3 regions of the Streptomyces sp. NPDC058257 genome follow, and region 3 is predicted to be linked to each of the others. Evidence: riboswitches for the same ligand, from Rfam matches in the RefSeq annotation. Region 3 holds a riboswitch; each other region holds the start of a gene.
The links. A riboswitch is a leader RNA that binds a small molecule or an ion and turns the genes downstream of it on or off. The one in region 3 is predicted to bind S-adenosylmethionine.

Region 1 (6,650 bases), on a different contig from region 3:
TGAGCTCCACCTCGGTCGCGGCACCGGCCTTGATGACCGCAACACCGCCGGCGAGCTTCGCCAGGCGCTCCTGCAGCTTCTCGCGGTCGTAGTCGCTGTCCGAGTTCTCGATCTCGGCGCGGATCTGGTTGACGCGACCCTGGACCTGGTCGCTCTCACCGGAGCCGTCGACGATCGTGGTCTCGTCCTTGGTGATGACGACCTTGCGGGCACGGCCGAGCAGGTCGAGACCGGCGTTCTCCAGCTTGAGGCCGACCTCCTCGGAGATGACGGTGCCACCGGTGAGGATGGCGATGTCGCCGAGCATGGCCTTGCGGCGGTCACCGAAGCCCGGGGCCTTGACGGCGACGGACTTGAAGGTGCCACGGATCTTGTTGACGACCAGGGTCGACAGGGCCTCGCCCTCGACGTCCTCGGCGATGATCAGCAGCGGCTTGCCGGACTGCATGACCTTCTCGAGGAGCGGAAGGAGGTCCTTCACGTTCGAGATCTTCGAGTTGACGATCAGGATGTACGGGTCGTCGAGCGACGCCTCCATACGCTCCATGTCGGTGGCGAAGTACGCCGAGATGTAGCCCTTGTCGAAGCGCATGCCCTCGGTGAGCTCAAGCTCAAGCCCGAAGGTCTGCGACTCCTCGACGGTGATGACGCCTTCCTTGCCGACCTTGTCCATCGCCTCGGCGATGAGCTCGCCGATCTGGGTGTCGGCGGCGGAGATGGAGGCGGTCGAAGCGATCTGCTCCTTGGTCTCCACGTCCACGGCCTGCTCAAGAAGGGCGCCCGAGACGGCCTCGACGGCCTTCTCGATGCCACGCTTGAGGGCCATCGGGTTGGCACCGGCGGCTACGTTGCGCAGGCCCTCGCGGACCAGCGCCTGCGCCAGGACGGTCGCGGTCGTCGTGCCGTCACCGGCGACGTCGTCCGTCTTCTTCGCGACCTCCTTGACCAGCTCGGCGCCGATCTTCTCGTACGGGTCCTCGAGCTCGATCTCCTTGGCGATGGAAACACCATCGTTGGTGATCGTGGGGGCACCCCACTTCTTCTCGAGGACGACGTTGCGACCCTTGGGGCCCAGGGTCACCTTGACGGCGTCGGCGAGCTGGTTCATGCCGCGCTCGAGGCCGCGCCGTGCCTCCTCGTCGAACGCGATGATCTTGGCCATGTGAAGTGGTCCTCCCGGACAGGGGTGGCATGCTCCGGATCGCATCGGTGCCCGCGACGGACGGCCTGCAAGCCTTGTGGTTCCTTGCCCCACCCGGCCTGCGGGCCTCACCGACCCGATCCAAGTTCTGTCACTCTCACTCGGAGAGTGCTAACGCCAATGATTAGCACTCGACCCCTACGAGTGCAAGCGTCTCTCACGGATCCCAGACACACGAGGGGGCGCACATCGGGGGGCGTACGCACGAGGGGCCCGTACCCCTGTCGGGATACGGGCCCCTCGTCACTCGCTAAGTCGCTGGCCGATCGCGCCGAGATCAGACGGCGAGCTTGACCATGTCCGCCTGTGGACCCTTCTGGCCCTGCGAGATCTCGAACTCCACTCGCTGACCTTCTTCAAGGGTGCGGTAACCGTCCATCTGAATCGCGCTGTAGTGGACGAAAACATCCGCACCACCGTCGACCGCGATGAAGCCGTACCCCTTCTCCGCGTTGAACCACTTGACGGTGCCCTGAGCCATGCCTAACTCCCCTATTACTGGCCCTTGCACGGACCCGCACTTCGCGGGCCCGGGTCAGACCTCACCCCCCCAATGGGTTGTGGAGGCGTGCGCCGGAACGCGTCGACCGCCGCTGAATGTATCTGCCCAACTGCCCTCTGCAACAGGTCAATCGGACGAGAATTCTGGGCATGCGCGATCGGTAATATGCGGAGAATTTGCCGGAGTTCAGGGCAAGTCGGGCCAGACAAATGCCGCGAGAGGCTCAAATAGGCAAGACGCTTTGGCTACTTCTTGTCGGCCCCGGGCCGACTTCATATATGCGCTAGGCACAAACAGCGAAGCTTGCTTCCCAACTGTACCGCGCTCAACCACATGGAATTGCCCCCTCCGCTTCTCTCGCGGAGGGGGCAATGGGAGTGACGCTGCGTACTTTCAGACGGATTCAGCAACCGCCCGCGACGGCGGGAATGATCGAGACGCCGGCGCCGTCCGGCGTCGCGGTCTCAAGGCCCTGCTCGAAACGGACGTCGTCGTCGTTCACGTACACGTTCACGAAGCGCCGCAGCTTGCCCTGGTCGTCGAGGACACGGGCCGCGATACCGGCGTGCTTGGCCTCAAGATCGGCGATGACCTCGGAGAGGTTGGCGCCCTCGGCGGCGACCTCGGACTTGCCGCCGGTGTAGGTGCGGAGAATGGTGGGAATGCGAACGTTGACGCTCATGGGATTCACCTCTTGATATACGGGGGAGGAAGCGCCCCGTAAAGGGCGCGGGGAACTGCGCGAGGACGGACCACGACCGCCGTCCGACGACGGCGGCCGGGCCCCACGGCGACTAACCGGCGAGCCCCGCGGCGCGGAACGCGTCGAGGCTGGGCTTGATCGTCGCCGTCGCCTGAGAGGTCTCGGCAACAGCGTCCAGGGTCTTGAGTCCGTCACCCGTGTTCAGGACCACCGTGGTCAGGGTGGGGTCGATGAGGCCCGCCTCGATCAGCTTCTTGGCGACGCCCACCGTCACCCCGCCCGCGGTCTCCGCGAAGATCCCCTCCGTGCGGGCGAGAAGCTTGATCGCGTCCACGACCTGCTCGTCGTTCACGTCCTCCACCGCGCCGCCCGTGCGACGTGCGATGTCCAGGACGTACGGCCCGTCGGCGGGGTTGCCGATGGCGAGGGACTTGGCGATGGTGTCCGGCTTCTGGGGGCGTACGACGTCGTGCCCGGCCTTGAAGGCGGTCGACACCGGCGAGCAGCCCTCGGCCTGCGCACCGAAGATCTTGTAGGGCTTGTCCTCGACGAGGCCCAGCTTGATGAGCTCCTTGAGGCCCTTGTCGATCTTCGTGAGCTGCGAGCCCGACGCGATCGGGATGACCAGCTGGTCGGGCAGCTGCCAGCCGAGCTGCTCACAGATCTCGTACGCGAGGGTCTTGGAGCCCTCTCCGTAGTACGGCCGCAGGTTCACGTTGACGAAGCCCCAGCCCTCGCCCAGCGGGTCGCCGATGAGCTCGGAGCAGAAGCGGTTCACGTCGTCGTAGTTGCCCTCGATGCCGACGAGCTCGCCGCCGTAGACCGCGGCCATGACGACCTTGCCCTGCTCCAGGTCGTGCGGGATGAACACGCACGAGCGGAAGCCGGCGCGGGCCGCGGCGGCACCCACGGCACCGGCGAGGTTGCCGGTGGAGGAGCAGGAGAGGGTGGTGAATCCGAAGGCGCGCGCCGCCTCGATGGCCTGCGCGACGACGCGGTCCTTGAAGGAGTGCGTCGGGTTCCCGGAGTCGTCCTTGACGAAGAGCTTGCCCTGCTCGACGCCGAGCTCACGGGCGAGGTTGTCGGCCTTGACGAGCTGGGTCCAGCCGGGGTTGATGTTCGGCTTCTCGGCGACGTCCGCGGGGACGGGCAGCAGCGGGGCGTAGCGCCAGATGTTGGCGGGGCCGGACTCGATCTGCTTCCTCAGCGCCTCGGGGTCACCGGTCGGCAGGTCGTACGCGACTTCGAGCGGGCCGAAACAGGCCTGGCAGGCGAAGATCGGGCCGAGGGCGTAGAGCTCGCCGCACTCGCGGCACGAGAGGCCGGACGCGGGGCCGAGATCCACGGACCCACTACGGGAAGCCGTGGTGGAGGGGGTGGTGGTGTCGTTCGTTGCGACAGTCTGCGCAGCCATGGAGGCGAGGCCCTTTCTCCTCATCTTCCCCGCGGCGAATCTCACCGCGAGACGGAATTGGCACCTTCCCCGCCGAGACCTCGCATGCGCGGTCGGCGGGATGGTTGCCGGGGCTTCAACGGGCCGTATCCCTCTGCCCCTCTGGATGAGCGGTATGGCGCCGGGCTTCAGGGGCCCGGGGCGTTTGTTACGCGTCGACCCCCGACATGCGATGGTCATCCGCGTTGTTCAAGACTGTAACCGACGGCCTGGACCCTTGAGATAGTCGTCCGAACCGCGAGATGGATCACATGTAGGCCACACACAGGAGGAACCACCCGTGCTGGAAGAGGCCGAGCGCTGGCTGACCAGGCGTTCCTGGGCTGTTGCCGACCGTCCGCTCAGCGCGCTCGTCGCCGCCAAACGAGCGTCGGGAGCCTCGGTGAGCGTCGTCCTGCCCGCGCTCGACGAGGAGGAGACGGTCGGCGAGATCGTCGCCGTGATCCGCCGCGAGCTGATCGAGAAGGCCGCCCTCGTCGACGAGCTCGTGGTGATCGATTCCGGCTCGCGGGACCGCACGGCCGAGGTCGCGCGCGACGCGGGCGCGCGGGTCGTGCACCGGGACGAGATCCTGCCGCGCATCCCGGCCGTACCCGGCAAGGGCGAGGTCCTGTGGCGCTCGCTCCTGGTGACCGGCGGTGACATCGTCGCGTTCGTCGACGCGGACCTGAAGGAGTTCTCGGCGGACTTCGTCACCGGGATCGTGGGCCCGCTCCTGACCGAGCCCGACGTGCACTTCGTGAAGGCGATGTACGACCGCCCGCTCGCCGGGACCGCGGGTCAGGGCGGCCGGGTCACCGAGCTGATGGCGCGCCCGCTGCTCAACATGCACTGGCCCCAACTGGCCGGGTTCGTCCAGCCGTTGGGCGGCGAGTACGCGGCACGCAGATCCCTCCTCGAACGGCTGCCGTTCCCCGTCGGATACGGGGTGGAGCTCGGCCTGCTCGTCGACGCGCTGCACACCGTGGGCCTCGACGCGCTCGCGCAGGTCGACGTCGGCGTGCGCAGGCACCGGCACCAGGACGGGCAGGCGCTCGGCAGGATGGCGGCGGCGATCTACCGGACGGCGCAGGTCAGGCTCGCGCTCGGTCATCACGTACGCCCCGAGCTCACCCAGTTCGAGCGGGGTGAGCACGGGTTCGAACCGCGGACCCATCCGGTGGACACGGAGGAGCGTCCGCCGATGTCCGGCATCGCGGAGTACACGGCCCGCCGCGTGGCGTAACCATCCAAGACCGGGCATTTTATCTACATTCCCCACTTATGTGGGTCCATATGCGGGTCAGGCAGCTCAGCGTCAGGCAGTCCCGTCTCAGGCAGTCCCGTCTCAGGCAGTTCATGGGAAGCGCGCGACGCGTCGGTGCCGTGGCCATGGCCACGGCCGGTCTCGCGGCAGGCGCGCTGAGCGCCGCAGCCGTACCGGCCGCCGCGGATGTGATCGATCCCTTCGCCAAGCGCTACGACGAATCCCTCTACGGCGACTTCAAGACCATCGGCAACACGGTCATGGGCTGCCCGACGACGCCCGCGGACGGCGAGGTGTCCTGCACCGCGGGCGCGATCCGGGTGATCACGGTGACGGCGCCGGGCAGCAACTGCCCCCGGTCCGTCCGGGGCGGCGACGACCCGTGCACCTCGGCGGTCCACGCGACGCGGCAGCGGGTTCAGGCGCGGCCCGCCCCGCAGCACCAGCAGGGCGATCCCGCGAGACCGGCGGCGGCGAGCGGCCCGGGTCAGCTGGCCGACACGGGCAGCGGCTCCGGCACGATGCTGTACGCGGGCCTCGCGATCTCCCTGAGCGTGCTCGGCGCGCTCGCGGTGGCGGCGGCGAGGAGCAGGCGGGACTAGCGGGGCAGGCCTCGACATCGGCCTTGACGCCGCTCCCTGAACGTATACGGCCGGGCTCGCAAGGGTCCGGCCCTACGTTTGAGCCCTCCCGCTAAGGGCTAGGTTCGGCACATGGTCTCCGAGCACGCCGCCGCCCAGATCCTCGTCGCGTCCAACCGCGGCCCCGTCACGTACTCCCTGGAGGAGAACGGAGAACTGACGGCCAAGCGGGGCGGCGGAGGACTCGTCTCCGGGCTCAGCGCGATCGGAGACTCCGCCGGGGACTCCCTGTGGGTCTGCGCGGCGCTGGGCGACGGTGACCGGGAGGCCGTGCGGCGCGGGGTCGGTGAGCCCGGGGTGCGGATGCTCGACATCGACGCGCGGGTGCACGCCGACGCGTACAACGGCATCGCGAACTCGGTCCTCTGGTTCGTCCACCACATGCTGTACCAAACGCCGCTCGAACCGGCCTTCGGCCCGGAGTTCCGGGCGCAGTGGGCGTCGTACGAGACCTACAACCGGGCCTTCGCCGAGGCGCTCGCGGAGAGCGCCGCGGGGGGCGCGGCGGTCCTCGTCCAGGACTACCACCTGGCCCTCGTGCCGGGGATGCTGCGCGAACTCCGCCCCGACCTGCGCATCGGCCACTTCTCACACACGCCGTGGGCGCCGGTGGACTACTTCCGGATGCTGCCCCAGGACATCGCGGAGCAGCTGCTCCGCGGCATCCTGGGCGCCGACCGCGCGGCGTTCCTGACAGGCCGGTGGGCGGACGCGTTCACGGAGTGCTGCGTCGCCGTCATCGGCGGTACGTCGGGGACGCGGATCGGGGTGCACGGGCTCGGGGCCGACGCGGATTTCCTGCGGGAGCGGTCGCGGCGGGACGATGTGGAGGAGCGGCTCGTCGCGCTGCGGGAGCAGGTCGGGACCGGCCGACGGGTGATTGTCCGGGTGGACCGGACGGAAC
Region 2 (6,650 bases), on a different contig from region 3:
CTCGTCGGTGGTGGAAACGACCTCTGGGCCACGCACTTCCACCTGTCGATCAACTCGATCACCTGGTTCGTGCGCATCGCCTTCTTCGTGGCACCGGTCCTCGCCTTCATCGCCACCAAGCGGATCTGCCTGGGTCTGCAGCGGCGCGACAAGGACAAGGTCCTGCACGGCCGCGAGTCGGGCATCATCAAGCGCCTGCCGCACGGTGAGTTCATCGAGGTCCACGAGCCGCTCGACCAGGAGCAGCTGCACACGCTCACCGCGCACGAGCAGTACGCGCCGGTCGAGATCGGCCCCGGGGTCGACGAGAACGGTGTCGAGCGCAAGGTGAGCGGGCCGCAGAAGCTCAGGGCCAAGCTCTCCAAGGGCTACTACGGGGAGGACAACCAGATCCCCAAGCCCACCACCGAGGAGTACAAGGAGATCACGAGCGGCCACGGCCACCACTGATCCCCTGACGCTCTGAGGTACTGAGGTACTGAGGTACTGACCACAAGGTCGCCACGGCGAGAGCCCCGTCCCATGCATCCAGTGCATGGACGGGGCTCTTTGCCGTCCCCAGGGCTGGATAAGGTGTTCCTGTCCTACGCCTATACGAACCCAGGAGCGGCAGATGAGCGCTGTGACCCCCGCAGGAGGCAACACCGCGGCGGCCCGTTCCTGGCCCGGTGTGCTGAACGGTCTTCTTGAGGGACGCGACCAGAGCACCGATGACACGGCGTGGGCCATGGACCGCATCATGCGCGGTGAGGCCTCCGACGCGCAGATCGCGGGCTTCGTGGTCGCGCTGCGGGCCAAGGGCGAGACCGTGGAGGAGATCTCCGGCCTCGTACGCACGATGTACGAACACGCCAATGTGATCGAGGTGCCGGGCCAGACGGTCGACATCGTCGGCACCGGCGGCGACGGGGCCAAGACCGTCAATATCTCCACGATGTCCGCGATCGTGGCCGCCGGCGCGGGTGCGAAGGTCGTCAAGCACGGCAACCGCGCCGCCTCCAGTGCCTCGGGCGCCTCCGACGTCCTGGAGAAGCTCGGGGTGAATCTGGAGCTGCCGCTGAAGCGGGTCGTCGAGGTGGCCGAGGAAGCCGGGATCACCTTCTGCTTCGCCGTGAAGTTCCACCCGGCGCTGCGACACGCCGGTGCGGCGCGCAGCCAGCTGGGGATCAGGACCGTCTTCAACGCCCTGGGCCCGCTCACCAATCCGGCCAAGGTACGGGCCCAGGCGGTCGGGGTCGCCGACGCGCGGATGGCGCCCATCGTGGCCGGGGTATTCGCCGAGCGCGGGCACTCCTCCCTCGTCTTCCGCGGCGACGACGGGCTCGACGAGCTGACGACCACGGCGACGTCGCGGGTCTGGGTCGTGCGGGACGGCGTCGTGCGCGAGGAGGCGTTCGACCCGCGGGACGTCGGCATCGACCTGGTCCCCGTGGAGGCGCTGCGGGGCGCTGACGCCTCGTACAACGCCGAGGTGGCGCTGCGCCTCCTGGACGGGGAGAGCGGCCCCGTGCGGGACGCCGTGCTGCTCAACACGGCGGCGGCCCTGGTGGCCCTCTCGCCGGGCGAGGGGACCCTCGTGGAGCAGATCGGCGCCGGTATCGCCAGGGCGGCGGAGTCGATCGACTCCGGGGCCGCGAAGAGGTCCCTGGAGCGCTGGGTGGCGGCCAGCAACAGGTGAGCGTGGCATGAGTGCGGCGTGAGTGTGGCGCACACCGCAGTCCGGATCCCGGACTGCGGTGTGCACCGAGAAGATCGTGTGGCAAGATGCTGAGCAGGTCATGAGTGACAGCGATTAGGCCCCGGCTCGCTGTCCGGCAACCCTCCGTCCGTGGCGGGGTGCCCCGGGTGAAGACCAGGCCGTACGCAGCAAGGCGTATGGCAAGCGCGGACCCCTGCGCACTCGATGAGTGTCGTATCCCTGGGGTCCTGGTCCTCAAGGGAGCAGTCTCGTGAGCAAGCGAATGCGATAGGGCTTTCCGGCCCCTTTTCCGCACCCCCTTTTCTTTCATCACTGCGGCGCCCTACGTGCGTCCTCGCAGTGAACTCGCCTGCCTTCCCACGGGAGTTCGCCATGTCTGTCCCCACCGCTGTCGCCGACCGATCCGTCTGTGCCGAGCCGCTGCCCGTCCTCGGCCGTGACGTCACCGTGCCGCTCGTCACCGGCGGCGAAGTGACCTACGCGGCGCTCGACTACGCGGCGAGCGCCCCGGCCCTGCAGCGCGTGTGGGACGACGTGGCCGCGTACGCGCCGTACTACGGCAGCGTGCACCGGGGCGCCGGGTACCTCTCGCAGCTCTCCACCGACCTCTTCGAGAACAGCCGCGTCACCGTCGCCGAGTTCCTCGGCTGCCGCGAGGACGACCAGGTCGTCTTCACGCGCTCGACCACCGACTCGCTGAACCTGCTCGCCGCCGCCCTGCCCGCGAACTGCCAGGTCTTCGTCTTCGAGACCGAGCACCACGCCTCGCTCCTTCCGTGGCGCGACGCCCGCGTGACGTACCTGAACGCCCCGCGCACCTCCGAGCAGGCCGTCGAGACCCTGGAGCGCGCCCTCGCCGACCGCGATCCCTACGGGCCCGCCCTGGTCTGCGTGACCGGCGCCTCGAACGTCACCGGTGAGCTGTGGCCGGTCAAGGAGCTCGCCGCCGCCGCCCACGCGCACGGCGCCCGCATCGTCCTGGACGCCGCGCAGCTCGCGCCGCACCACCCCGTCTCCATCGACGACCTCGACGTCGACTGGGTCGCCTTCTCCGGTCACAAGCTGTACGCGCCCTTCGGCTCGGGCGTCCTCGCGGGCCGCTCCGACTGGCTGCGGGCGGCCGAGCCCTACCTCGCGGGCGGCGGCGCCTCGCGCAAGGTCGCGCGGCGTACGGACGGCGGTGTGGACGTGGAGTGGCACGACACCGCCGCGCGGCACGAGGCCGGTTCGCCGAACGTCATCGGCGTGTACTCGATCGCCGCCGCCTGCAAGGCGCTGACCGAGGCGGGCTTCGACGAGCTCGTCGCCCGCGAGCGCCACCTCATCGCGAAGGTGCGGGAGGGCCTCGCCGATGTGCCCGCAGTGAAGGTGCTCTCGCTCTTCGGCGACGACGCGCCGCGCGTCGGCGTCATCTCCTTCGTCGTCGAGGGCTGGAACAGCTCGCACTTCGCCGCCGCGCTCTCCGCCGAGTACGGAATCGGCGTACGCGACGGCCTCTTCTGCGCCCACCCGCTGGTGCGCACCCTGCTCGGCAGCGACCCGCAGACCCAGGGCGAGTGCGGTGCCCCCGAGGCCGCGCCCGGCGAGAAGTCGCTGAACGCGATCCGTGTGAGCTTCGGCGCGGGCACCCCCGACGAGCACGTGGAGCGTTTCGTGCGCGCCGTGAAGGAGCTGGTGGCGGACGGCGCGCGCTGGAACTACCGCACGGAGGAAGGCCGCTGCGTGCCGGACACCACGGCCGCCTGAGCCTTGGTCCGTCCCTTGGCGGCGGCCACCGCGGCGAGCGCGACGGCCATCACGAAGAGGAGCCACAGCAGGATGCGGACGCGGGCGGAGACCCAGCGGCGCGCCGACTCAGCCGTCGTCACCGGGGCCGTCGTCGTCGTTGTCGCCCCGGTCGTCATCGTTGTCGCTGCCGTCGTCGTCCGAGGGGTTCTCGCTGACCGGGGGCGGCGACACCGTCTCGTCGCTCGGCGTCGGCCGGGGCGATGAGGGTTTCGTGAAGGGCGAACCGCTCTCCAGCTCCACCTTGGGCGGCACGTTGGGCGGCTCGGGGCTGTCGGTCAGGGCGTAGCTGGTGGCGGCGATGCCGAGGGGTATCGCCACGACGGCGGCCAGGGCAGCCGTGCGGTGGGAGAAGACCCTGACAGCGAGCGTGCGGGGCGCGGTGCGTCAGCAGTATGAGCGGCGGATGAAGAAACCCTCATCTGGCGCCCGGCGACAAGTGCCGGGCGAGGCTCAGGAGTCGAGGCCGATGGCGAACGCCGCTTCGAGGTCGTGCTGCGAGTACGTGCGGAACGCGACATGTGTGTCCGTGCCCTCCACACCCGGGATCTTGCTGATCTTGCCGGGGATGACGTCGGCCAGGTCGTCGTGGTGCGCGACACGCACCATGGCGATCAGGTCGTACGTGCCGGTCACGGAGAAGACCTCGCTGACGCAGTCGAGGGCGGCGATCGACTCGGCGATCTCCGGGATCCGGTCCACGCTGGTCTTGATGAGCACGATCGCGGTGATCACGGCTGACTGTCTCCCTCGATGACGGGTGCTGGCTGCTTCACTCTAGCCCTCCCGTCTCCCGCTCCCGCCCTTCCAAAGAGGCGCTCCGCGCCGGCCTGTTTCTTCTGACATACCGCACCCACGCGTAGAGAAAGCCCAGTGAGAACCCCACGATATGGGCCAGATAGGCGACGCCGGGGCCCTGCCCGCCCTGTAGGGCCGCGAGCCACTGCAGCGCCACCCAGAACGGCAGCACCACCCACGCGGGGAAGCGCAGCGGCAGGAAGAAGAGGAACGGGAAGAGGCTGGTGACCCGCGCCTTCGGGAAGAGCCGCAGGAACGCGCCGAGCACCGCGGAGATCGCCCCCGACGCGCCCACCAGGGTCTGGTCCGAGCCCGCGTGCGCGACGGCGTAGGCGAACAGGGCGAGATAGCCGCAGCAGAGGTAGAAGAGCGCGAACTGGAAGTGCCCCATCCGTTCCTCGGCCATCGCCCCGAAGACGAAGAGGAAGAGCATGTTGCCCAGGAGGTGCAGCCAGCTGCCGTGCACGAAGAGCGCGGTGGCCGGGGCGAGCACGGGCCGCATCGCCCCGCTGAACAGCTCCGAGGGGACCACGCCCCAGCGCTCGAAGTAGGCCTGTTGGGCGGCGAGCAGCTTGTCACCGGTGCCGTAGGTGGGATTGAACCCGGACATCGGGGAGATCAGGAACACCAGACAGCAGACGGCGATCAGTCCGTACGTCACCGGGGCCGACTGACCTCTGAGCGTCTGGCCCGCCGTCGTACCCCACGTCTTGATCATGAACAGAGCATGACGTAAGCGCAGCAAACCGTACAGAGTGCCCCGCCGCGTAGGAGGTCGCCGCATGGAGACCCTTACAGGCCTTAGGGTTACGGGCACCACGCACCATGGAATTCCGAAGGAAAGCGAACAGCCACGATGACGGTTCCTCTGCCGACCGACACCACCCGGTGGCGCTGCGCGCTCTGCGGCAATCTCACGCGCTTCGACGTGACCCGCAGTTCGAAGGTGGTCGAATATGTGCACCTCGACCTGGCCGGTGAGTCGAACATCGAGGAACGCGAGGTGGTCAGTGAGACCATCGAGTCGGTGCGCTGCCGTTGGTGCAACGCGGTGGACCAGGTGGAACTCGTGGACAGGCCGGGTGCCGGCTCCTGAGGGAGCGGGGCCCGCACAGCTAGTGGGGTGACGGATGGTGGAGAGCGCGAGCGGGGAGCCGGACGACGGCACCGCTGAGGTGCTCGACCGTCCGCTGCCGGACGGAGTGCGTCGGCGGGTCGTCCAGATCGTCTCGGACGGCTTCGGCGGCCTCACGGTCGGCGAACTGCCCGCACAGCTGAGGCAGTACGCCCGCTTCACGCCGACCCGGCGCACGAAGTTCGCGGGCAACGCGATGGCGACGGCCCTGGAGGGCGACCCGCTCTTCCGCCAGCGCATCGGCGAACGTCTCAGAGAGGCGCAGCCCGAGCTCACCGGCGCCCTGGACGCGGGATCACCACCCCCGGCCGCGGACCCCCTCGATGTGGCGGCCGCGGCCTATGTACTGCGCCCCACCGGCTGGGTGAAGCTGGTGACCGCCGCGGGCGAGGAAGCCCTGCGGGCGGACGCCGAGCGCGTGGACGACGAGACGCGGGCCGAGCTCGAACGGCTGCGCCAGGAACTCTCCGCGGCGCGCGGCCAGACGAAGGCCGACACCGAACGGCTGCGCGCGGAGCTGGAGTCGGCGAAGAAGGAAGCCGAATCGATGCATCGCAAGCTGCGCAGTGCCCTCAGCGACGTCAAGCGCGGCGAGGCGGCCCTGCGCAAGGCCACCGCCGAGTTCGACGCGGCACGTGCCGACGGCCAGTCGCAGCTGTCCGCCGCCGAGAGCGAGTCCCGGCGGCTCAAGGCGCGGCTCAGCGAGACGGAGGCGGCCCTTGAGGCGAGCCGCAGGGCGGCGCGCGAGGGGCGCAGTGTCGAGGACATGCGGGTGCGCCTGCTGCTCGACACGGTCCTGGAGTCCGCCCAGGGGCTGCGCCGTGAACTGGCCCTGCCGCCCGTATCCGTGCGGCCCGCCGAGACCGTGGACGCCGTCGAGCCGGGCCGGATGACGCCGAAGGACATCGCCGCCCGCGCGCTCTCCGAGAACGACCCGGCGATCCTCGACCAGTTGCTCGCGCTGCCGCAGGCGCACATGGTCGTGGACGGCTACAACGTCACCAAGACCGGCTATCCGACGATGCCCCTGGAGAAACAGCGGCTGCGGCTCCTCGGCTCGCTCTCGCAACTCGCCGCGCAGACCGGCGCCGAGATGACCTGTGTCTTCGACGGGGCCGAACTCGCCGCGCCCGTACTGCTCGCGCCGCCGCGCGGGGTGCGTGTGCTGTTCTCCAAGCCCGGCGTCACCGCGGACGAACTGATCCGCCAACTGGTGCGCGCGGAGCCTCCGGG
Region 3 (6,650 bases):
CGCCACGCTGTACGCCTCGTTCATGGACGAGGAGGCGATCAACGCCCGCGGGCTCGCTCCCGCGCAGCCCTTGATCGACGCCGTCGCGGGGCTGCGGGACAACCGGGAGCTCGCGGCGTTCCTCGGCCGCTTCGAGCGGATCGGCGGCTCCGGTCTCTTCGGCTCCTACATCGACTCGGACGACCGCGACTCCGACCGCTACCTCTTCAACGTCCTCCAGGGCGGACTCGGCCTGCCCGACGAGTCGTACTACCGCGACGAGAAGTTCGCCGAGATCCGCGAGAAGTACGTCGCCTACCTCACCGACCTGCTCACCCTCGGGCAGCACGCCTCGCCAGAGGAAGCCGCGAAGACGGTCCTCGCCCTGGAGACCCGTCTTGCCGCAGGGCACTGGGAGCGGGCCGAGACGCGTGACGTGCAGAAGACCTACAACCTCACCACCCTGGACGAACTGATCGCCCTGGCACCGGAGTTCGACTGGCGCGGCTATGTCGAGGGGCTCGGCGGCTCGGACGCCACCATCGCCGAGACGTGTGTCCGTCAGCCGTCCTACCTCGCCCACCTGTCCACGGCCCTCGCCGAGGTGCCGATCGAGCAGTGGCGCGACTGGGCACTGGTCCGGGTCCTGCGCTCGTGCGCGCCCTACCTCACGGACGCGTTCGTGGAGAAGAACTTCGAGTTCTACGGCCGCACCCTCAACGGCACTCCGGAGCTGCGCGCCCGGTGGAAGCGGGCGGTCGCCTTCGTCGAGGGCTCCATCGGTGAGGCCGTCGGCAAGGAGTACGTGGCACGGCACTTCCCGCCGAGCTCCAAGGCGATCATGGACGACCTCGTCGGCAACCTCCTGGAGGCCTACCGCCAGTCGATCGCCCGCCTGGACTGGATGACGGACGAGACGAAGGAGCGCGCGTACGAGAAGCTCGCCACGTTCCGCCCCAAGATCGGCTACCCGGACACCTTCCGCGACTACTCGGCTCTTGAGGTCTCCGGCGACGACCTGCTCGGCAACGCGCACGCGGCGGACGCCTTCGAGTCCGACCGGCAGCTCGCCAAGATCGGCGCGCCGGTCGACCGTGACGAGTGGTTCATGCTGCCGCAGACGGTCAACGCCTACTACAACCCGGGCACGAACGAGATCTGCTTCCCCGCCGGCATCCTGCAGAAGCCGTTCTTCTCGCCCGACGCCGACCCGGCCGAGAACTACGGCGGCATCGGCTCGGTCATCGGCCACGAGATCGGCCACGGCTTCGACGACCAGGGCGCTCAGTACGACGGCGCGGGCAACCTCAACGACTGGTGGACCGCGGACGACAAGACCGCGTTCGAGGCCAAGTCGAAGGCACTGGTGAAGCAGTACGACGCCTTCTCGCCGCGCAACCTCCCCGACGAGTTCGTCAACGGCTCGCTGACGGTGGGCGAGAACATCGGCGACCTGGGTGGCCTGACCATCGGGCACACGGCCTTCCGTATCGCGCTCGACGGCGTCCCGATGCCGGAGAGTGACGGTCTGACAGGATCCCAGCGGCTCTTCATGAACTGGGCCTACTGCTGGCGCACCAAGCGCCGCAAGGAGCAGGAGCAGCAGTACCTCACCATCGACCCGCACTCGCCGCCCGAGTTCCGGGCCAACATCGTGCGCAACCTCGAGGAGTTCCACGAGGCGTTCGCGACGGCGGAGGGCGACGGGCTCTGGCTGGACCGCGCGGAGCGCGTCAGGATCTGGTGAACTCCCGGCGGCCGCGGCGTTCTTGCCGCGGCCGTCGGCCTGACCCACCACCCGGCGCCGTCGGCCGATGATCGTCGAATCCCGACTGAAGAATTGACGTGCCCTTGTCACGGTCATGCTTTCTGGTCGGCGGTTCACCGCCCTGGAGTCGATGACGAGCGGTGCCCACACCAAGATGGGCGCACCCTGCAACGCATGTGGGGCATCTTCTCCAGCGGGAGTTCGGCGGCATCGTCGAGGCGATCAGCGCGTGCGCCGCGGGCGGCGACGCCCTCGACGGGCCGCACGCCAACCAGCACAACCCCATCTTCACGGGACTGCTGCGGCTCTACGACGAGACGGAGGAGCGCCCCCACCTCACCGCCGCCAAGAACTTCTGGGCATGGTCGTGCCGACCCGTATGTACGGCATCGGCGGCACAAGCACCGGCGAGTTCTGGAAGGCGCCCGGAAGGTGGTGCGCACGGTGAAAAAGGCTTCCTACACGAGGTGATAGGGGTGGTTGGCATGGAAGGCCGGGTGGTCGTGCAGGCGGCGCGCGTAGGCGCGCACGTGGGGCTGGGAGCCGGGCGACTCAGCCGCGTCCGGGGTGAGGTGGACGAGCCTCGCCCACAAGTCCACGTCCGCTGCCGTGAGTTCGTCGCCCACGAGGTAGGAGTGGGCGGCAAGACGGCAGTCGATCCTGTCCAGTGTCGCGGGGGCGAGCGGCCCGGCGAGTAGCTCGTGCCAGGTGTCGATCCGTGCTGCCAAGGCCGGTCGGCGCAGGACGGGCAGCGGGCCGCTGCCGTGTGCGGCAAGGCGGCACGCCAAGTCGCGCAGGATGTCCGGGGTGTGGTTGCTGACGACGTGACCGCTCCACCGGTCGCACAGGGCGGGAACGGTCAGCGGCCCTTCGAAGCGGTGCTCGGTGGCCTCGTAATAGCGGTGCAGCGAGTCGAGCGCGGCGGCGGTGTGCGGTGCCAGGAGGGTGGTGGTGACCGATTCCCTGAGGCCGAGCAGGTCGAGGGTGATCGAGACGCGCAAGGAGTCCGGACATTCTGCCGAGAGATACAGGTGGTAGCGGTGGGGCGCCGGGTAGAAGCCGCCCGCCACGTCGTCGCCGATGCGGCTGCGGATCGGCGCGAAAGAGGCGGCGCGTGGGCCGGTGTCGCGCGGAGCGCATGAATCCGCGTAGGAAGTCAGGTGGGAAGCAGGGCGGGAGACGGTACGGGAACGGTGCGACGTGATCTCGGGCATGGCTCTCCAAGGAGGGCAGGGGCGCCGACCGGCGGCACGCACGGGGCCGGTGACACAGCGGGGAAGAGGAGGGATCCGTGGCCACAGCGGGCCGCAGTGATGAGGCTTCCTGTCCGGAGGCGTCGCTGGTGTGGGAACGCCGCGCGGACATCAGACAGCTGGCACCGAGGCGCTGCACACGCGCAGCAGGTCGATGTGCAGACGTCTGGTCAGGACGCGAGGGCGGGGCCGGGGCGCGGACAGGAGAGGCCGCTGGATGCTGTTCCCCTCACCGACCGCCCTGGACATGTCCACCAGCCCTGCCGTCGAGGCCCGTTGTACCCGGGGCCGCGCTTGCCCCGCCGCCACGGCGGGACCCGGTCGTCACCCGGGGCACCCCGTCGCGGAGGAAGGGTTGCCCGCCAGCGGGCCGGGGCCGATGACCCGCTCGGGCAGGAACGCTGCCGGGCGGGCGCTGACAATCGTGACCGTCCCCGGAAGTTTGAGTCCGGGGGCCCGGCTCCGTCAAGAAGGCCCGCACCAGGAACAGACGGAGTGGTCCGGTGGTTGACTTGACGGAGACAGGCGACGAGGCACGTACGACGATGTGAGAACGCCCATGATCCACGGGCATTGCGCACCGCTACGACCTCACGTAACGTCCCGAGCAGGTTACGAGTGTCAGCGTCAAGCCCTGGCTTGCTGACCGGCAACCCTCCCACGCGGCGGGGTGCTCCAGGTGAGGACCAGGCGGGGCCCGTCCAGGGTTCCGCAAGCGCGAGACCGGCGAGGCCCCAGGCCCGCCGAGTCGGAAGGGCGGAGGTGACGGACGTGCCACCTGTGTCAGCTGTACCGCCCCTGTCGCCCATGCCGCTCCCGCCCGCCCCGCGCGTCATGGTGATCGCCCCGAGCCGCCAGGTGCATCTCTACTCCCGGCCGCACATCGATCTGCAGCGTGTCGCCGGCGCGCTCTGTCGTTCCTGACCCGTCACCCCGCCGCCGCACCCTCGGATCCGAGGGGCCGGTGTTCTCGTACGGTCGTACGGTCGATCAGGAAGGCACACCTTTCGTGTCGTCATCACCTTCGCTGCCCCATTCATCTCATTCCTCCGCTTCTTCCGCCGACTCCGCCACTTCGCTGCACCTCGCCGTCGCGCTCGACGGCGCGGGCTGGCACCCGGCCGCTTGGCGCGAACCGGTGGCCCGCCCGGGCGAGTTGCTCACCGCCCGATACTGGGCCGATCTGGTCACCGAGGCCGAACACGGCCTGCTCGACTTCGTGACGATCGAGGATGGGCTCGGCCTCCAGTCATCCCACTTCACCGAGCCCGACGGACGCACGGATCAGGTACGCGGGCAGCTCGACGCCGTGCTCATCGCCGCCCGTGTCGCCCCGCTGACCAGCCACATCGGACTCGTGCCGACGGTGGTGGCCACGCACACGGAGCCCTTCCACATATCCAAGGCGATCGCCACGCTCGACTACGTCAGCGCGGGCCGCGCGGGCGTACGGGTGCAGGTGTCAGCACGCCGTAACGAGGCCGCGCACTTCGGGCGCCGCACGCTTCCCGCCCTTGAGGCCGTCGAGGACCTCGGCAGGCCGGACGTACGGGAACTGACCCTCGACCTCTTCGACGAGGTGGCCGACTACGTCGAAGCCGTGCGTCGGCTCTGGGACAGCTGGGAGGACGACGCGGAGATCAGGGACGTCGCCACCGGCCGCTTCGTCGACCGCGACAAACTGCACTACATCGACTTCGAGGGCAAGCACTTCAGCGTCAAGGGCCCCTCGATCACCCCACGGCCACCACAGGGCCGTCCCGTCGTCAGCGCGCTCGCCCACGAGACCCCGACCGAGGCCCCGTTCCGGCTCCTCGGCCGCTCCGCCGACATCGGATACGTCACCCCGCGCGACGCCGGGCACGCACGCGACATCGTCACGGCGGTCCGCGGCGAACAGGACACCGCCGGGCGGGCCGACGAGCCCCTCCACCTCTTCGGCGACCTGGTGGTGTTCCTCGACGACGATCCGGCCGCCGCCGCGGACCGCCGGGAGCGTCTGGACGCCCTCGCAGGGCACCCGTACACCAGCGACGCCCGTGTGTTCACCGGCACGCCCTACCAACTCGCCGACCTGCTCCTGGAGTTGAGCCGGTCCGGACTCACCGGCTTCCGGCTGCGCCCCGCCGTCGCCGGCCACGACCTCCCGGCGATCACCCGGGGCCTGGTGCCGGAACTCCAGCGCCGCGGCGCCTTCAGGCGCGCGTACGAAGCCGACACCCTGCGCGGTCTCCTCGGCCTCGCCCGCCCCACGAGCCGCTACGCCACCGCCTGAGCCGGAAGGAACCCGACATGAGCAAGTCACCGGACAAGCCGCTCAAGCAGATCCACCTCGCGGCACACTTCCCCGGCGTCAACAACACCACCGTATGGAGCGACCCCGAGGCCGGGAGTCACATCGAGTTCAGCTCCTTCGCGCACTTCGCTCGGACCGCCGAGCGTGCCAAATTCGACTTCCTTTTCCTCGCCGAGGGGCTGCGGCTGCGCGAACAGGGCGGGGAGATCTACGACTTGGACGTCGTCGGACGCCCCGACACCTTCACCGTGCTCACCGCGCTCGCCGCCGTCACCGAACACCTCGGCCTTACCGGCACCATCAACTCCACCTTCAACGAGCCTTACGAGGTGGCCCGCCAGTTCGCCAGCCTCGACCACCTCTCGGGCGGGCGCGCCGCCTGGAACGTCGTGACCTCCTGGGACGCCTTCACCGGCGAGAACTTCCGGCGCGGCGGGTTCCTCCCGCAGGAGGAGCGGTACTCCAGGGCGAAGGAATTCCTCAGCACGGCGGGCGAGCTCTTCGACTCCTGGCGCGGGGACGAGATCGTCGCCGACCAGGGGACCGGCACGTTCCTGAGTGACGCCAAGGCGGGCGCCTTCGTCCATCAGGGGCAACACTTCGACATCCAGGGGCAGTTCAACGTCCCGCGCAGTCCACAGGGGCGACCTGTCATCTTCCAGGCCGGTGACTCGGAGGAGGGGCGCGAGTTCGCTGCCGAAGGCGCGGACGCGATCTTCAGCCGGTACAGCACGCTCAAGGAAGGGCAGGCGTTCTACACGGACGTCAAGGGCCGCCTGGCCCGTCACGGCCGCACCCACGACCAGCTGCTCATCCTGCCCGCGGCGACCTTCGTCCTCGGGGACACGGATGCCGAGGCGGAGGAGCTCTCCCGGGAGGTGCGGCGCCGCCAGGTCAGCGGCGCCACGGCGATCAAGCACCTGGAGTTCGTCTGGAACCGCGACCTCTCCGCGTACGACCCGGAGGGCCCGCTGCCCGACATCGATCCGGACGTCGGCGAGCACACCATCGCCCGCGGGCGTGCCCAGGTGCGGATGTACCGCGACCCGCTGGCCACGGCTCGGGAGTGGCGCGAGCTCGCGGCCGCGAACAAGTGGTCCATCCGTGACCTCGTCATCGAGACCGGCAGTCGTCAGTCCTTCGTCGGCTCCCCGGCCACCGTCGCCGAGACGATCAACTCCTTCGTCCAGGCCGACGCGAGCGACGGCTTCATCCTCGTTCCGCACATCACCCCCGGCGGCCTCGACGCCTTCGCCGACACCGTGGTCCCGCTGCTCCAGGAACGGGGCGTCTTCCGCACGGAGTACGAGGGCACCACCCTGCGCGACCACCTCGGCCTGGCGCACCCCGACGC

Region 1: linked by a shared signal. The riboswitch ahead of thrC (threonine synthase) and the one ahead of ACFVXC_RS19445 (cell envelope biogenesis protein OmpA) in region 3 are both predicted to bind S-adenosylmethionine.
Region 2: linked by a shared signal. The riboswitch ahead of ACFVXC_RS27125 (aminotransferase class V-fold PLP-dependent enzyme) and the one ahead of ACFVXC_RS19445 (cell envelope biogenesis protein OmpA) in region 3 are both predicted to bind S-adenosylmethionine.

What each region holds. Positions count from the first base shown of each region.
Region 1 covers NZ_JBHVXJ010000004.1:465,049-471,698, forward strand. Annotated here, with positions in the region: gene groL (chaperonin GroEL) at 1-1,162, opposite strand, end outside; gene ACFVXC_RS14545 (cold-shock protein) at 1,479-1,682, opposite strand; gene ACFVXC_RS14550 (MoaD/ThiS family protein) at 2,107-2,385, opposite strand; gene thrC (threonine synthase) at 2,498-3,820, opposite strand; SAM riboswitch class I at 3,838-3,972, opposite strand; gene ACFVXC_RS14560 (glucosyl-3-phosphoglycerate synthase) at 4,140-5,084, shown strand; gene ACFVXC_RS14565 (hypothetical protein) at 5,198-5,707, shown strand; gene ACFVXC_RS14570 (trehalose-6-phosphate synthase) at 5,819-6,650, shown strand, end outside.
Region 2 covers NZ_JBHVXJ010000012.1:185,813-192,462, forward strand. Annotated here, with positions in the region: gene ACFVXC_RS27115 (cytochrome bc complex cytochrome b subunit) at 1-450, shown strand, start outside; gene trpD (anthranilate phosphoribosyltransferase) at 614-1,678, shown strand; SAM riboswitch class IV at 1,775-1,891, shown strand; gene ACFVXC_RS27125 (aminotransferase class V-fold PLP-dependent enzyme) at 2,072-3,445, shown strand; gene ACFVXC_RS27130 (hypothetical protein) at 3,397-3,567, opposite strand; gene ACFVXC_RS27135 (small secreted hydrophilic protein) at 3,554-3,805, opposite strand; gene ACFVXC_RS27140 (Lrp/AsnC family transcriptional regulator) at 3,938-4,219, opposite strand; gene ACFVXC_RS27145 (rhomboid family intramembrane serine protease) at 4,257-5,000, opposite strand; gene ACFVXC_RS27150 (hypothetical protein) at 5,139-5,378, shown strand; gene ACFVXC_RS27155 (NYN domain-containing protein) at 5,413-6,650, shown strand, end outside.
Region 3 covers NZ_JBHVXJ010000007.1:177,441-184,090, forward strand. Annotated here, with positions in the region: gene ACFVXC_RS19435 (M13 family metallopeptidase) at 1-1,726, shown strand, start outside; partial or broken gene ACFVXC_RS19440 (beta-L-arabinofuranosidase domain-containing protein) at 1,910-2,171, shown strand; gene ACFVXC_RS19445 (cell envelope biogenesis protein OmpA) at 2,206-2,961, opposite strand; SAM riboswitch class IV at 3,286-3,430, opposite strand; SAM riboswitch class IV at 3,611-3,724, shown strand; gene ACFVXC_RS19450 (putative leader peptide) at 3,835-3,924, shown strand; gene ACFVXC_RS19455 (LLM class flavin-dependent oxidoreductase) at 4,010-5,275, shown strand; gene ACFVXC_RS19460 (NtaA/DmoA family FMN-dependent monooxygenase) at 5,293-6,650, shown strand, end outside.